One region of the Arthrobacter sp. M71 S08 genome, then DNA from elsewhere that is predicted to be linked to it. Evidence: riboswitches for the same ligand, from Rfam matches in the RefSeq annotation. Region 1 holds a riboswitch; each other region holds the start of a gene.
What was found. Region 1 has a riboswitch for cyclic di-AMP ahead of AC5RTB_RS00240 (M23 family metallopeptidase). Riboswitches for the same ligand answer to the same signal wherever they lie in the genome.
Positions count from the first base shown of each region.

Region 1 (3,813 bases):
CGGAGGGCCTTCTCGACCATAGCGGTGCAATCCTGTGCGACACCGATCTGGGAGTAGGCCGAGCCGACCAGTGCTGCTCCGACTCCGCTGGCGCTGGGCGCCTTGACCGGAACGGGAGCCTCAACTGCGGCGGGCTCCACCTTCGCCGGGGCCGGGGCTGCTGCTGCGACCTGGACGGCCGGCGTCACGACCTCGACGACGGTTTCGACGGTCGAGGCCGGGGCGGGGGCCGCCTCGACAACTTCAGCCTGCGCTGCGACGGGAGCGTCCTCAACGGCCTCGACAACCGGAGCAGCTACAGCCTCGACAGCCGCACGCTCGAAGGTGACAGTCGCATCAGCAGAAGCGCTGACTGCGGTGGGCTGAACGGCGACTGTGCTGAGCGTCTTGACGGCCTGCGCCGAGCGCTGGGCGTCGGATGCGCCGTGGGCCGGAAGTCCGGCCGTGAGGACCAGGCCGGAAGCTGCCACAATGACCGCTGCCTGGCGTCCTACGGAACCGGCGTTCGAAGATACAGCCTTCGAGATTGCTGCGAGCGAGTTTGTATGAGCCGGCACCGCACGGTGGCGGCCCAGCGCAGAGCTGTTTGACACGTTAAATTGCCTCTCCCTACGCCTGCGAGGTGAGCTGTCGGATTCGGATGGGAGTCACCCGGCCGCGGATCGTCTCAAATCCTGCGACTTAACCCCAAGGACTTCTGGAAAGAAGCCCGCAATTGGTTCCCCCGCCCCTGCCATGCGATTTACGAACGGACCTCGCGCAGTGGCAGAGCTAGGCGATCTGCGCGAGAGTGCCGAACCCCCTGCGATTCGGCACGAGTTGAACGCTACCTCAGAATTTAAGGTATGTCACATTCCGATCACGGAACGGTGTGTTCTCGATTACGACGGCGTTGAAACCGTTCAAAGCCAACCCAACGGGTCGACGTTCTTGCCGTCGACAAGGACCTCAAAATGCAGGTGGCACCCCGTCGAAGCGCCGGTGGATCCCACCCTCGCGATAGCTTCACCCCGGTCAACTACCTGACCCACTGTCACGTCCATCGCGGACAGGTGGTTGTAGGTGGTCTCCAGGCCGTTGGCGTGCTTCACAACAATGCGATTGCCGCCACCGTAGGCGTGCCACCCTGCGAAAGTCACGGTGCCGGCCGCTGCGGCCTTGACGGCCGTTCCGCAGGCTTCACTCATGTCCTGCCCCGTGTGGAGCTCACCGGCGCCGGTGATGGGGCTGATTCGGGAACCAAAGGGCGAGCTCATCACTCCGCCGTCCAGTGGCGCCGAGAGGGAACCCTGGGATTCTGCGGTCACGATGTCATTACCCGAAGCCGAGACCATCTCGGCCAGTTTCGCGTCGGGATCGAACTTGCCGTTCAGAGCAGCCCGGTCAAACGAGACGTCCGCACCTGCGGCAGCCTGGACTGGCTGTGGCTCGTCCTGCTCCGCTGGAGCAGCAACAGTCAGCGCGTCGGAAGGCGAGACTGCTGCGGTTGTGGGCAGCGCGACGGTGAGGACCATTCCGGATGCAGCGGCGGCAATGGCAACCTTCTGGCTGAGCCCCGCCAGGGAAACATCCCGGCGTGCGGTGACCGCGCGTCGTCGTCGTTCAATCCGTTGCGGGTCTCGGGGACGGAGGCTAACAGTGGACTGGGCCCCAGGCGCGGATTGTGCAGGCGCCACGGAGCCATTGCGGGCTTCCCTCCGGGACATCGGCGCAGCCGCGCACGCACCAACCGGCGCCGTCGGGGTCGCGCACTCCCGGACAACTGAAGTGGCCGGCACAGCGACGTGAGCGGCTGTGAGGTGGGCGATTCGCTCGGCCCGGTGGCGCCTGTGGGCGTCACGCGGCCGCGCTTCAACGACCGGGGTGCCGGCACGGCGACGCCCCGAAGCAGTGTTTGACAAGGAGACCCTTTCTCATTTCCGCCTGCGAAGTTAGCTGTCGGGTTCGAGTATGAGAAAACTCGGTTCGAATACCTCCGATAAGGCAGCATCCGGAACTTCACCCCAAGGTCATGGCGGGCCATGACCGGTGGTGGGTCCTCCGCCCCTGTCATCTGTTCAACACTGCGTTCGCTGACAGGGTTAGGCATGCGAACCAGGTAACGCTGGAGTATCAGCGCCAGATATCAACTATAGATCGACGAGGCCGACCGTAATCATTTCGTAACCAAACTGTGGATAACCTTAGGCAATCCAGAGCTTCCCGCCTTTGGTTAAGACTGGGGATGAACGGCCACAAAAACGTGTGAAGCGACTTCCGGCGGCAGTTCCAGTGCGCCCTCTACACCGGGCACCCGAACAGACACGTAGTCACCCACCGCCTGAAGGGTCATGGACGCTCCGGGACGCAGGCCACCCTCATCCAGCTGCGTGAGCAGTTCGGGATCCACCTGGATAGGTTCAGCCAGGCGGATAAGAGTCACAGCGGAGCCGGCGGTGTTCGTCTCCAGAGCTTCGCTGAGAGTGCACACACCGAGGGTCAAGGTTTCGGAGGGCGTTCCGCCGATCGCTTCGAGGCCGGGAATGGGATTGCCGTAGGGCGACTGTGTCGGCTTCCCAAGCAATTCGTAGAGGCGCCGCTCGACCCGCTCACTCATGACGTGTTCCCACCGGCAGGCCTCATCGTGGACATAGGCCCAGTCAAGACCGATCACATCGGAGAGCAGGCGTTCAGCCAGCCGGTGCTTGCGCATCACCTCGGTGGCCCGTCGACGTCCGAGTTCGGTCAGTTCAAGGTGACGGTCACCGGTCACCACAACCAGCCCGTCACGTTCCATTCGGCCCACCGTCTGGGACACCGTGGGGCCGGAGTGACGAAGACGCTCTGCGATCCGCGCACGCAGGGCCACGATGTTTTCTTCCTCGAGCTCAAGGATGGTCCGCAGGTACATCTCGGTGGTGTCGATGAGGTCCGTCATGCGGGGTTCAGCTCCTTGGCACTGGTGCGGATTGAGCGTTGATGCAGCGGCTGCCTGCAGTCCCTGGAAGGTGGGCCGCCGTCGTCATCCCTACGCCCCACAAGGTTAACCCATTTAGTTGGCCGGTTTGACGGCTGTCCCGTTGCCGCCGAACCCAGCGGTCATAATGCGTCCCCGACGGAAACACTGGGGCAGAATGGTCTGCGACCCCACAACGCAAGTAAACGTCCTGGAGCAACCATGAGCACTTCCGCCGACATCCGCATCCCCGCCGAGCTGCTGCCACAGGATGGACGGTTCGGCGCGGGTCCTTCCAAGGTCCGCCCGGAGCAGCTGGATGCTCTCAAGAGTGCAGGTAGCGCGCTGCTTGGAACCTCCCACCGCCAGGCCCCGGTGAAGAACCTCGTCGGTTCGGTGCGGTCCGGCCTGATGGATTTTTTCGGCGCCCCCGAGGGTTACGAGGTTGTCCTTGGCGTCGGCGGGTCCACTGCGTTCTGGGATGTTGCCTCGTTCGGTCTGGTCCAATCCCGCGCGCAGCACCTTTCCTTCGGTGAGTTCGGGTCCAAGTTCGCTGCGGCGACCTCGAAGGCACCCTTCCTCGGGGAGTCCACAGTTATCACCTCCGAGCCCGGTTCACGACCGGCCCCCACTGCCGAGTCCGGCATCGACTTTTATGCCTGGCCGCAGAACGAGACGTCCACCGGTGTGGCGGCGCCCGTTGAACGCGTGGCAGGAGCAGACGACGGCGCACTCGTCGCCATCGACGCGACCTCCGCGGCGGGCGGGCTGGCAGTGGATGTCACGCAGGCCGATGTCTACTACTTCGCTCCGCAGAAGAACTTCGCGTCCGACGGCGGGCTCTGGCTTGGCCTGTTCTCCCCTGCAGCGCTGGAACG
Region 1 is NZ_JBNHEY010000001.1:40,288-44,100, reverse strand. Features, by position in the region: gene AC5RTB_RS00245 (NlpC/P60 family protein) at 1-593, opposite strand, end outside; cyclic di-AMP (ydaO/yuaA leader) riboswitch at 599-750, opposite strand; gene AC5RTB_RS00240 (M23 family metallopeptidase) at 903-1,901, opposite strand; cyclic di-AMP (ydaO/yuaA leader) riboswitch at 1,906-2,093, opposite strand; gene AC5RTB_RS00235 (iron-dependent transcriptional repressor DtxR) at 2,213-2,917, opposite strand; gene serC (phosphoserine transaminase) at 3,158-3,813, shown strand, end outside.

Region 2 (3,813 bases), on a different contig from region 1:
CTCGGTGTCAGTATTGACGCCGAGACGCTTCGTCTTGCCCTGACGCATCGGTCTTATGCGTATGAGCAGGGCGGCATCCCCACCAACGAACGCCTTGAGTTCCTTGGCGACGCCGTCCTTGGCCTTTCGGTCACGGACGCCCTGTACCGGGACAATCCGGATCTTTCCGAGGGCGAGCTCGCCAAGAGACGCTCCGCCGTCGTCAGTACGCGTGCCCTCGCCGAGATTGCCCGTGGTCTCGACCTGGGACAACACATCCTGCTGGGGCAGGGCGAGAAGCTCACCAACGGGTGGAACAAGTCGTCCATCCTCGCTGACACCATGGAAGCCATCATCGGCGCCACCTACCTCAGCAACGGCATGGAAACGGCGCGGCGTCTGGTCATGCGCATTATCGGTCCGGTTCTGCAGGACGCTGCCGCGCTCGGTGCTGGAACCGATTGGAAGACCAGCATCCAGGAAATCGCCGCCGCGCAGCGTATGGGCGTGATCGACTACAAGGTCACCGGATTCGGCCCCGACCACGACCGCAGGTTTGAAGCCGTGCTTGTGATCGGCGGAACCAGCTACGGTTCCGGTTCCGGCCGCTCCAAAAAGGAAGCCGAGCAGGAGGCTGCAGCAGCCTCCTGGAAGCTGCTGCAGCTAGGTAATATCGATGCGCAGACTGACACGGCGGCACGTCAGTCCACGTGATCCCGGGAGCTCGTGATGCCTGAACTTCCTGAGGTGGAGGTTGTGCGCCGGGGCCTCGCACGCTGGGTCAGCGGGCGCCGCATCGAGGCGGTTGACGTTCTTGACCCCCGCTCGATCCGCCGTCACGCCCTCGGCGCTGAAGACTTCAGGGGTAATCTTGTCGGGGCTCGCGTCACCGATGCGGTGCGACGCGGGAAGTTTCTCTGGCTACCGCTCGCTACTGATGACGACGACGGCAGTGGCCCTGCATCGTCGTCCCCGCCGACTCCGGCCGGACTCCCGGCGGGCAGGGAACCGGTAGCGCTGATGGCGCACCTTGGGATGAGCGGACAGCTTCTGGTCGAGGACCATAGCCAGCCCGACGAGAAACACCTGAAGGTACGGCTGCGGCTCTCCACGGCTTACGGACGCGAACCGCTGCCGGCGGAGCTCCGTTTCGTTGATCAGCGAATCTTCGGGGGACTCTTCGTCACAAGCATGATGTCCACACCGGACGGGCTTCCCGGTGGGCTGGGGGAGCATCCCTCACCACTCGTGCCGCTCGAGGCGGCTCATATCGCCCGGGACCCGCTGGACCCGGCGTTCTCCTTCGACGAGTTCTACCGGAAGCTGCGGGCTCGGCGCACGGGGTTGAAGCGTGCACTGCTCGACCAGACTCTGGTCTCGGGAGTCGGCAACATCTATGCCGACGAGTCACTGTGGGCTGCCAGGCTGCACTATGCGCGCCCCACCGACACTCTCCGCCGGGCGGAAGCTGCCCGACTGCTTGCGTCCTGCCGCGACGTGATGACTCGCGCGCTCGAGGCAGGAGGCACGAGCTTTGATTCCCTGTACGTCAACGTCAACGGCGCCTCTGGTTACTTCGAACGTTCACTCAACGCCTACGGCCGGCAACGTGAACCTTGCCGGCGATGCTCGGCGGACGGTCTGGACTCGCGCATCCGGCGGGACACGTTCATGAACCGCTCCTCGTACACCTGCCCCCGATGCCAGCCGCGGCCGCGCAACGGACGGTGGTAAGTATCCCCTGACGTGACAAAAGTAAGTATGCTGATTAGATTCGATGTTTCAGCATCCGACACGTCAGGAGTAACGCGATGAAGAACAAGTTGGTTTTTGCAGCAGGCATGGCGGCAGGCTACGTTCTGGGCGCCCGGGCAGGTCGTGCCAGCTACGAGCAGATCAAGGTCAAGGCAAACGAGCTCTGGAACAGCCCTAAGGTTCAGGGCAAGGTTTCCCAGGCATCCGAGACGGTGAAGGCCAAGGCGCCCGAGGTTCAGGCGCAGGCTGAGCAGGCTCTGAAGAAGGCGCAGTCAGCGATGCATCGCGGCGGCGATAACGACACTCCGAAAGACCCGAACATGGAGTACAAGATCTGATCCGATGCGCTGCAGTACGTGTGACCAGCCTCTCCGTGACCGAAACGTGACAATTCAACGATAGGTATGTAACGTTGTGGATACGCCGGGCTCAAAAGCCCGGCTTCCTTCTGGTGGATTGCCTAATCCTGCCGCCGCCGGAAGGTCCGTTCGCTACACACTGCGGCAGGAGCGGGGGAACCAGATTAGCGGACTTCTGTGAAGTCCTAGGGGTGAAGACGCACCGGCTGTAATGCCGGCCGTCCGGGTGGCTCCCATCCGAATCCGACAGCTAACTCCGCAGGCGTTGGGAGAGGCTATTTCCGTGTCCAAAAACCGTCATATCGCGCGCCACCGTGCAACTCCGCCCAGCACCATGCAGATCGTGTCCAAGGCAGTCAGCTCGCACGCTGGCACCGTTGGCCGCCCTGCAGCTGTAGTTGTAGCAGCCTCCGGCATCATGTTCGGAGCCGCCCTTCCGGCCAGCGCGGGAACCACCACCACTTCCGCCACCGCCCCGGCCGCTGAGGTCAGCGTCCAGGCACCAGCGGCGCCCGTTGCCCCGGCCCCCGTCGTCGAGGCTCCTGCTGCTCCGGCACCTGCTGTAAACGCTCCGACCCACACCGTTCAGGCCGGAGACACCCTCGGCTCCATCGCCGGCAACTACGGTGTCAGCCTCGACGCCATCTTCGCTGCGAATGGTCTCGGCTGGGAATCAATCATCTACCCGGGCCAGGTCATCAGCTTGTCCGGCAGCGCTGCAGCCGCTCCGGCTCCTGCTGCAGCTGCTCCGGCTCCGGCACCGGCTCCCGCACCCGCACCTGCACCGGCTGCTGCCGCTCCGGCACCGGCTCCCGCACCTGCACCTGCACCGCAGGTTCAGGCAGCTCCGGCACCGGCAGAGACCAGCACCATGAACATCACCACAGCGTCCTCCAAGATCACCGTGGCTGACGGTTCTTCAAGCGGCGCAGGCGCCTCGATCCTCGCTTCGGCCCGGGCACAGCTCGCCGGCGGCGCTGTTCAGGACTGCACCCGCCTCGTTGAGATCGCAATGGCTGCAGCCGGCAAGCCCGTCGGCGACCTCGGCCCCATGCAGTTCGCTGCCTACGGCGCTCAGGTAAGCACGCCGGCCCCGGGTGACCTGGTCATCACCGGTGGCCACGTGGCTGTCTACGCTGGCGGTGGCCAGGTCATCAGCAGCGGCATGAATGGTGCAAACCTCACCATGCAGCACCCGCTGAGCGACCTCGCCGGCGCGTTCTTCGTGCGCGTCTAGTCTTCGGCTAGCCTTTCTCACTGGGGAGGACCTGAAAAGGTCCTCCCCAGTGGTGTTTAATGTCGAGGCAAGTGTCCGGGAGGACCAAGTAGAAGGACGGTTTCTCGCCCTGCCGGTGCCGCTGCACACCGGGATAGGCTGTCTTCCTCAGAGCGACGCACGGGAGGTAATGCCCTGCCATGGAACCGGAACACGTGATCAAGGCTTCGCGCCTCGTCAAGAAGTTCGGCTCAGTCTTTGCGCTGACGGGACTCGACCTGCGAGTCCGTGCGGGTGAAGTCCACGGGTTCCTCGGGCCCAATGGCGCCGGGAAGTCCACCACCCTCCGGCTGTTGCTTGGACTCATGCGCCCCACCAGAGGCTCCGTACGGGTCCTGGGTGTGGACCCATGGGTCGAGCCCGTCCGCGCGCGCCGGGACATCGCCTATGTGCCGGGTGATGTGAATCTTTGGCCGGACCTGAGCGGCGGTGAAGTGATTGATC
Region 2 is NZ_JBNHEY010000009.1:69,874-73,686, reverse strand. Features, by position in the region: gene rnc (ribonuclease III) at 1-693, shown strand, start outside; gene mutM (bifunctional DNA-formamidopyrimidine glycosylase/DNA-(apurinic or apyrimidinic site) lyase) at 709-1,713, shown strand; gene AC5RTB_RS15370 (YtxH domain-containing protein) at 1,791-2,072, shown strand; cyclic di-AMP (ydaO/yuaA leader) riboswitch at 2,214-2,372, shown strand; gene AC5RTB_RS15365 (LysM peptidoglycan-binding domain-containing protein) at 2,377-3,330, shown strand; gene AC5RTB_RS15360 (ABC transporter ATP-binding protein) at 3,510-3,813, shown strand, end outside.
Region 2: it holds a riboswitch for cyclic di-AMP, as region 1 does, so the genes downstream of both, AC5RTB_RS15365 (LysM peptidoglycan-binding domain-containing protein) here and AC5RTB_RS00240 (M23 family metallopeptidase) in region 1, are expected to answer to the same signal.

Region 3 (3,813 bases), on a different contig from region 1:
GCGGCAGGCGGTGACGGCACCGTACGGTGCGTGGCGGAGGAACTGGCAGGCACGACGACGGCACTCGGCCTGCTGCCGCTGGGCACAGGCAACCTGCTCGCGCGGAACCTCGATATCGACGTCGATGACCCCCGGGGAGCCGTCGAAGCGGCGCTCGGTGGCACCGAACGGTTCATCGACGTGGTGCATGTGAACGTGGACCGGGCGCAGGACGCGCATGTTTTCCTGGTGATGGCCGGGCTTGGCTTCGACGCTTCGGTGATGGCTGACACGCGCGACGACCTCAAGGACAAGGTGGGCTGGCTTGCATACGTCGACGCCGGCATCCGGAACCTCCCGGGCAAGCCCTCCAAGGTTCATATTTCGATCGACGGCGGCAAGCGGGTCACCCGCCGCCTGCGCAGCGTCATGGGCGGCAACTGCGGAAAGATAATGGGCGGCCTGGAGATCTTCCCGGGCGCCAAGCTCAACGACGGACTGCTGGACATCATGACCATCGCGCCGCGCGGCAAGCTCGGGTGGTTCGCTGTCGTCGGCAAGCTCCTGGCGCGGGGCAAGGGCAAGGACCCATCGGTGGAGTATTACCAATGCAAGGCCGCTGAGGTGGAGTCTGACACTCCGCTGGAGATCGAGCTCGACGGCGACCCCCTCGGCAAGGGCACTCACATGTCCTTCCGGGTTGAGCCGAATTCGCTGAAGCTGCGGATGCCGTACGGCAAGAAGGACCCGGCGATCCTCACGAACCCCGTGCCGTAGGCGCTAGAGGCGGCCGCTCGGGTCGACTGTCTTCCCATCGACGAGCACTTCGAAATGCAGATGGCAGCCGGTGGAGTTGCCAGTAGTGCCAACTGCGCCGATAGCGTCTGCGCGGTCAATTTTCTCACCAACGGTGACGCCCAATGAGGCGAGGTGGTTGTAGGTGGTCTGCAGTCCCCCGCCGTGGTCGATCACAATGCGCTGGCCCCCGCCATAGGGGTGCCACCCGGACTCGGTCACGGTGCCTGAGTCGGCGGCGAGTACCGGCGTGCCGCAGGCGCCGGCGAAGTCCGTACCTGTGTGCATTTCCTCGCCGTACCCGGTCATCGGGTTGACCCGGTTGCCGTAAGGGGAAGCCACCGAAACTTCGCTCACCGGTGCACCGAGCGATGGCTCCTCGGCAGGCTTTTCTACCGGCTTCTTGGGCGCTTCGGCGTTCGCGACAGTGATTTCGCCCGCGGACAGCGTCGAAACTTTGCTCTCCTCAGCCGGTACGTCACTTGCGGACGACGGTGCAACCGGTTCGCGGCTGAAATCCACCGCGACATCCTCAGGCGCAGTGACGCTCTGCGTCTCGCTCACCCTCATCAGCCCTGCTTCGGTGAGCGCCGGCGGCCCTGCCAGCGTCAATGCAAACGCTGACGCAGCCAAGGCTCCACCAGCGCAAAGGAATACGCGGACGCGACGCTGGGAGCGTTCATGAAGGCGCGCGTCCCTGCGGGTCAGGCTTTCGGCGGTTGATGGGGATGAACGGTGACCGGACAAAACAGGCACAGGGGTGCCCACGGAATCTTGCTGGGACAAGGGATTGCCTCTCTTGACGCCGGCGAAGTTAGCTGTCGGGTTCGAGCAAGAGTCACTCGGCCTTACCTCGATAGCCGCGCCAGGGCGGGTCAAGGACTGTGCAGGCTTCACCCCAAAGGCAGCAGACCGACTGCCCAGGATTGGGTTCTCCGCCCCTGTCTTCGAAATGAACGGGAACCGGACAGGTGACAGGGCTAGGCGTACAGTCCGGCGGCCACGATGATACGGATGACCTGATTCAACGCTACGGCATCCGGCCGAAAGTTACAATTTCGTTATGCGCCAATCCCAAGGATCGTATGGCTGCGTGTTATGCGAGTTCGGCTTTACCCCGGCGCCAGTACCCCATGAAGGCGACCTGCTTGCGGTCTATGCCGACGTCCCGCACCAGGTAACGGCGTAATCCCCGGACCACCGCGGCTTCCCCGGCAATCCAGGCGTAGAAGGGCAGCGCACCCGAGGGCTTGTCCGGGTTCAGCGAGCCATCAAGGGCCGCGGGATCCAGCAACTGGGGCGTCTCCCAGAGGATGTTCTTGTCGATGTCGATATCTTCCGGCTCGGGCCCGGCTGCCCGTTCAGGACCTCCCGCACAGGCTGCCGCGGCAAGCGCCTGTCCTGAGGGTGTGTCCGAGCCCAGGCTCACGCGGAAGGGCGCCGCCAGGGATACCCAACCAGGGACCCTGACCGCCTGCCGGACTGCCGCATCGAGCAGTTCGCCGTGCGGACGGCCGCCGCGCACCAGCCAGCTGATCCCGACGCCGGACCGGGTCCGGATGTCCTGGCAGTCCGATGCATCCGGGACCTCCAGGAATGCATGGCCGCTGATGTGTTCCGGGAGGGATTCGAGGATGGCGCTGATCGCCGGAACGGCAGTCTCATCGCCCGCGAGCAGAACGTTCTGGGCCAGTCCCGGACGCCACTCGATGCCGCCGTACGCGCCGGCGGTGGAGCAGGTTGCGGCATGGATGTTCGGCCCGATCAGCCAGACGCGGTCGCCCGGCTCGGCCGATGCGGCCCACTGCGAGGCGGGGCCGCCCTTCCCGTCCGCGTCGAAGTGCATCACGAAGTCGACATCGAGCTCGGGAACTTCCAGGTCGCAGCGTGATTCGCGGACCGTGTAGGTACGCATGTGCCCGCGTTCGGCGGGCTCGAGGGAAAGCCATTGCTGGTACCACCCGCTGCCCGCGCCGTCCATGAGAGCGCCGAGGTCGGCGCACTCGCCGCCGGCCGGCGGGATCATCACCTTGATGCGGAGATCCAGGGTGGAACCCTGGACGCCGAAGTCGGAAAGGCACGCGCCGCCGAACGTAATGCGCCGGAAATTCGGGCTGACCGGCTCCACGCGGCTGACCACGACGTTGAACGCGCGGATCGCGGACACGGCAGACAGCGCGCCCGCACGCCCGGCCGCTCGCGGGGTTGTAATTTGTCCTGCATCTTGCCTTGACTTCGATCTCGTCCTTGGGACCCGATGCGTTGTGCTGCCTTCTGTCACGATGCTGCCTCCATTGCCGGTGCGGGTAGCCCGTCCTGCGGGTTCGCTAAAAAACCCGGGATGCCCTCCCGTGTGGTCTTTGCGCTTACGTTGCGGGGAGCGGCGTGATGCCGCCCGATCGGCACTACCATCGGCGTGCCTGAAACGGGATCCGGGATGACGTGGGATTGAAGACCGAAGACATCGGCGACCGTCTCCGCAGTAACCACCTTCGACGGTGAGCCCTCGGCGACGATGCGGCCACCCTTCATGGCGATGAGGTGGTCCGCGTACCGCGCAGCGAGGTTCAGGTCATGCAGGACGATCGCGACGGTGGTGCCCGCCGTACGGTTCAGATCGGTGATGAGGTCGAGGACTTCCACCTGGTGGGCCACGTCGAGGAAGGTGGTCGGCTCATCCAGGAGCAGGATGTCGGTCTGCTGCGCCAGCGCCATGGCTATCCAGACGCGCTGCCGCTGGCCGCCGGAGAGCTCGTCGACGTTACGGTCTGCGAGTTCCAGCGTGTCGGTGACCCGCAAGGCGGAGGCAACGGCCGCGTCGTCGTCGTGGTTCCACTGGCGGAACCAGCCCTGGTGGGGGTAACGGCCACGGCCCACGAGGTCCACGACGGCGATTCCGTCCGGGGCCACCGGGGTCTGCGGGAGCAGCCCGAGGGTTTTCGCCACCGCGCGGGTGGACAGTGAGTGGATGTCCTTGCCGTCCAGCAGCACTGTTCCCGCCGCGGGCTTCAGCAAACGCGCCAGCCCGCGGAGCAGGGT
Region 3 is NZ_JBNHEY010000002.1:156,280-160,092, reverse strand. Features, by position in the region: gene AC5RTB_RS04605 (diacylglycerol/lipid kinase family protein) at 1-756, shown strand, start outside; gene AC5RTB_RS04600 (M23 family metallopeptidase) at 760-1,407, opposite strand; cyclic di-AMP (ydaO/yuaA leader) riboswitch at 1,564-1,743, opposite strand; gene AC5RTB_RS04595 (siderophore-interacting protein) at 1,871-2,941, opposite strand; gene AC5RTB_RS04590 (ABC transporter ATP-binding protein) at 3,052-3,813, opposite strand, start outside.
Region 3: it holds a riboswitch for cyclic di-AMP, as region 1 does, so the genes downstream of both, AC5RTB_RS04600 (M23 family metallopeptidase) here and AC5RTB_RS00240 (M23 family metallopeptidase) in region 1, are expected to answer to the same signal.